Regions from separate parts of the Arthrobacter pasteuri genome, predicted to be linked through region 2. Evidence: predicted binding sites of a transcription regulator. Region 2 holds the regulator's gene; the other holds the start of a gene.
What was found. The regulator LexA, encoded in region 2, represses DNA repair genes until DNA is damaged. The targets are predictions, from matches to a motif close to TCGAACANNTGTTCGA.

Region 1: a site for LexA is predicted at 1,404-1,419, ahead of ACX80H_RS05455 (DUF222 domain-containing protein). Genes of this name have one in related genera too.

Annotation. Positions count from the first base shown of each region.
Region 1 is NZ_JBTNDO010000001.1:1,179,875-1,182,265, forward strand. It holds gene ACX80H_RS05445 (sensor histidine kinase) at 1-547, shown strand, start outside; gene ACX80H_RS05450 (prepilin peptidase) at 548-1,180, shown strand; gene ACX80H_RS05455 (DUF222 domain-containing protein) at 1,431-2,391, shown strand, end outside.
Region 2 is NZ_JBTNDO010000006.1:38,100-40,490, forward strand. It holds gene ACX80H_RS16280 (LysM peptidoglycan-binding domain-containing protein) at 1-397, opposite strand, end outside; gene lexA (transcriptional repressor LexA) at 780-1,487, shown strand; gene ACX80H_RS16290 (ATP-dependent DNA helicase) at 1,552-2,391, opposite strand, start outside.

The sequences.
Region 1 (2,391 bases), on a different contig from region 2:
CGTGGCCGACCTGCTGTCCACTGCAGGGGATAAGGTTCGGGTCCATCCCCGCCCGGTGGACCTGGCCGCCCTCATCGAGATGAGCGTGAGGTCGAACCGGCTCCGGGCTCAGAGGAATAAGGTGAAGCTCCAGAGCGATGCCCAGAACCCGCTCTGGACGCTGATCGATCCACTGCGGATCTCCCAGGTACTCGACAATCTCGTGTCCAATGCGATCAAGTACTCCCCCGGCGGCGGTGTGGTGAGCATCCATGCGGAGGAAACGGAGACGTGCATCAACCTGCACGTCGAGGACAGTGGCATGGGCATGACGGAGCAGGAGGTTCGGCAGGTGTTCTCGCGCTTCTACCGGACCCCGGCGGCACGGCGTGCCGACATCGAAGGGGCGGGCCTCGGACTCGCTATCACCAAGTCCATCGTGGAGAGCCACGGCGGGGCCATCTCCTGCGTCAGCTCGCCGGGCAAGGGAAGCCGTTTCACCGTCACGCTGCCGGTCGACGGCGATGTCAGTCGGGTACCCCGGGATTCTATGGAGGAGTCCGTCTAGGTGGTCCTCGCCCTTTCCATAGCCGTCCTCTCCGCCTCCCTCTGCTATGCGCTGTTCGCCCTCGCCGGCAGGGATCCGCGCACGGTCCTCCCCACGACCTGGCGGGTTCCCATGGCGCTGCTGGCAGGAATCCTCGCGGGGGCCGGCAGTGCTGTCACAGGGGCATCGTGGAACCTGCCACTCGTCGTCGCCCTCGCGGCCTTCGGCGTCGTACTAGGAGCGATCGACGCGCGTTCCAAGCTGTTGCCGAACGCAGTCCTCCTGCGGTTCCTGGCGATCACGGTGCCCCTGCTGCTCCTGGCGGGAGTAGCAACGGGCGACTGGCGCAGCCTGTTGGGGGCCGCAGCAGGAGGTGCGTGCCTCTTCGTCGTCTATCTCCTGCTCGCCCTGATCTCACCGGCAGGCATGGGGATGGGCGATGTGAAGCTCGCAGCCGTCCTCGGACTGTTCGGCGGGTGGGCGGGTGCCGGGGCCTGGATGGGGACACTCCTCGGTGGGTTCCTCCTCGGTGGGCTCGCCGGAATCGGAGTGCTCCTGCTACGTCGCGGATCGCGCAACTCGACCTTCCCGTTCGGCCCCGGCATGCTGCTCGCCGCCCTGGCGAGCTTCGTCCTGCTCGGCCAGTCATCCTAAGACAGGGTGTTGGTGGTGGAGCCCGCTTCGGGGGTTCTGCTTACTGAACGCGCTGAGGGCCAGCGCGTGCTTACTGGCTGTAGGGCCCGGTCTGATTGCTTGAGGAAGATTGTGTCCGGAGCCTGACGGCCGTAACGTTTCGGATCACACAGCGCACCGCCCCTTCCCTGCTCGTGCGAAGACCGCGCTCAAGTTGTCCACATAGGCCTCAGAGCGCAGGTAATAGTACGTGTGTTCGATAAATTGGGGCATGGCCATCGCCCCGATCGAGCGCTTCGCGCATACTCCGACCTCACTCGAGTCGGCGTGTGCGGTTCTCACGGAGTGCGCCCGGGAGGTGAGCCGGCAGAGCCGGGTCATGTCCCGGCCGGAAGCGCTGCAGCTCATCATCGACATCGAACAGGCCTCGAGGATCGTGGACCATCTGCAGATCCTCGCCGCACGCTTGGCCGAAGAGCACTACCGGGTCGATGAACCTGATCTTGGCAGTACGTCCGGGGCTGCGTCGCTCCTGGTTCGGGCGGAACAAGCCATCTGCGCTGATGCCCCGCCTCCAGCCGGTTCCAACACCGCTTCCTCAGGTACCGCCTCCTTCGACGCGGCGTCCGGCACCTCGGGGACCTCGGGCGCCGCTTCCTCGGACCCCGAATTGTCCGTCCGTCACGGCGCCCTGTCGTCCGCATGGGGTACGGGGACGGGAGCAGCAGCGGACGGGTTCAGGGATTGTGCGGACTTCCTGCGCGGGACCCTCGGGATCAGCCGTGCCGAGGCCCGACGCCGGCTTGCCCTAGCCGAACTGGTGCTACCCCGCACCTCCCCCATGGGCGCGGCACTGCCGGCCCGGCTGGAAACCCTGGGCGCGGTGACGAGAGCTGCCCTGGTGAGCGGTCGGGCCGCGACGATCGTGTCCCAGGCCCTGCAGCGGGTCCAGTCCTTCGCGACCCCGGAGCAGCTCGGCTCCATGGAGGAGAACCTCACCCGGCAGGCGGTGGAGTCCGACGAGGACATTCTCCGGGTCCTGGCCAGCCGCTGGGAGGGCGTCCTCGACCAGGACGGGCAGGAACCCACCGACAGAGTCCTCCGGGCACGCCAGGGCGTGTTCCTCAAGGGCCGCCGCCACGGCCTGCACGTCCTGGAAATCGGCGCCACCGACGAGCAGTTCGAACACCTCGCCACCGTCATGAACACCGCCACCAACCCCAGAGCACTCA
Region 2 (2,391 bases):
GCTCCGGGGCGTACTGGACGGCGAGGTCCCACAGCGTCTCCCCCGCGGCGACACTCACCTCGACCGTCGACGAGGATGCGGGAGCCGACTCCCCGGCTCTGGCCTGCGACGTCAGGAAGGCGCCCAGGAGGATCAGGGCAGCGACGCCCAGCGCGATCGGCAGGCCGACCAGCAGCAGACGTCCGCGTCGCGTCAGGGTCAGGGCGTGCCCCGCACTCCGCTGCGTGGAGGTGCGGGACGCATCCGGCTGAACGGGTGCCGACTGCATCAAACCGGACGCCGATCGGAGGGACGTCACGGAGGTGGAGCGAGGGACGAGCCGGAGACGGGCCTCGGAACGAACGGGCGCCAGTGCCCACAGCGCGGTGCTGCCGTGCAGTGCCGGTGCTTCAGCCATTGCCTTACCTCTTTCCCTTCGAATGTTCTCCTCGGACGACCCGTTCGATTCGAACACGCGTTCTATTTCCACGATGCCTATTTCTAGCACTGACCGACGACCGTTGTCGAGACTCGCTCGAACATATGTTTGATAACTGCGCCCGTCTGTCCTAGCGTGAACAGGACAGGACATCACCGGCGGAAGCTGCCGCTCCAGGCAGGCGAGCCGGTGATGTATCTCAGACAACCACCCGCCTCTGACAAAAAGCCTCCGGGTGACCGGCGAAGCCGGGAGGCGGACAACATGGGATCTGCAGTCCCAGGCGAAAGGCGCAACAGTGGCGGAATCAACACCGGCAGCCCGGCAGGAATCGAACACCGCCGACGTTCCGGCCGACGCCGTGCCGATCTCGGCGGGCCGTGGACGCCCGCGTGGCCGCTCGGCGTCCAAGGGACTCACCGCGCGCCAGCTGACGATCCTCGAAACCATCCAGCGGTCGATCGCCGACAAGGGCTACCCGCCGTCGATGCGGGAGATCGGCGACACGGTCGGCCTGGCGAGCCTCTCGAGCGTGACCCATCAGCTGTCGCAGCTCGAGCGCCTCGGGTACCTGCGGCGCGACCCGAAGCGCCCGCGAGCCATGGAAGTACTGCTGCCGCTGACGCTCGCCTCCGAAGCGGCGAGCGAGGACGGCTCCTCCGCCGACCGTAAGGCCGGACACCAGATCGCCGTGGACACCGCCCTCGTGCCGCTGGTCGGGCGCATCGCCGCAGGCGGGCCGATCCTTGCAGACCAGGTCGTCGAGGACGTCATGCCCCTGCCGCGACAGCTCGTCGGGCACGGCGACCTCTTCATGCTCAGGGTCTCCGGGGACTCCATGGTGGATGCCGCCATCTGCGACGGCGACTGGGTGGTCGTACGGCGCCAGCAGAGCGCCCAGAACGGTGACATCGTCGCGGCACTGCTCGACGACGAGGCGACCGTGAAGACCTTCCGCCAGCGCGACGGGCACACCTGGCTCCTGCCGCAGAACACCCGCTACGAGCCGATCCTCGGCGACCACGCCAGCATCATGGGCAAGGTCGTCTCGGTGATGCGCGCACTCTAGCGCCCCCCGGCAGGGCCTGCCTGCGTACCCCTGACGGGCATACGCGTGCGGGCCCTGCCGGCTCTCAGCGGGCCGAGAGCCGCTCGAGGATGCCCGTGACCGTCGTCCGGTCCGTCGTAGCCCAGAAGGGCGGCAGTGCCGCCCTGAGGAAGCCGCCGTAGCGGGCGGTGGCGAGGCGACTGTCGAGGACGGCGACGACGCCGCGGTCGCCCGTCGCGCGGATCAGGCGTCCTGCGCCCTGTGCCAGCCGTACCGCCGCATGCGTGGCGGACACGCTCATGAAGCCGTTGCCTCCACTGCGCGCCACGGCCCTCGTCCGGGCCGTCATGAGCGGATCGTCCGGGCGCGGGAACGGGATGCGGTCGATGACGACCAGACGGCACGACGAGCCCGGCACGTCGACGCCCTGCCACAGGGACATCGTCCCGAACAGGCAGGTGTCCGGTTCGTCGGCGAACTGCGTCACGAGGGCGTTGAGCGAGGACTCGCCCTGGCACAGGATCTCGAAGTCGACCTTGGGCCGCAGGGCCTCCGCCGCTTCCTCGGCAGCCCGTTTGGAGGAGAAGAGACCGAGCGCTCCCCCGCGCGACGCCGTGAGGAGCGTCAGGAGTTCCTCCAGTTGCGCGTCCGAGGTGCCTCGTTCTGGCTTGGGGAGATCCTTCGCCACGTAGAGGACACCCTGGCGCGGATAGTCGAACGGACTGCCGACGTCGACCCCGGTCCAGGCGGGGGCGCCGGGTCCGCTCAACCCCAGGGATCCCGCGACGGGCCCGAACTCGGAGCCGATCGCGAGGGTCGCCGACGTGAGGATCACGGTGTGGTCCTCGAACAGTCCCTCGCGCAACCTGCCCGCGACGGACAGCGGGGCCACGTTCAGTGTCGCGGGCGCGCTCTCGTCCGGCTG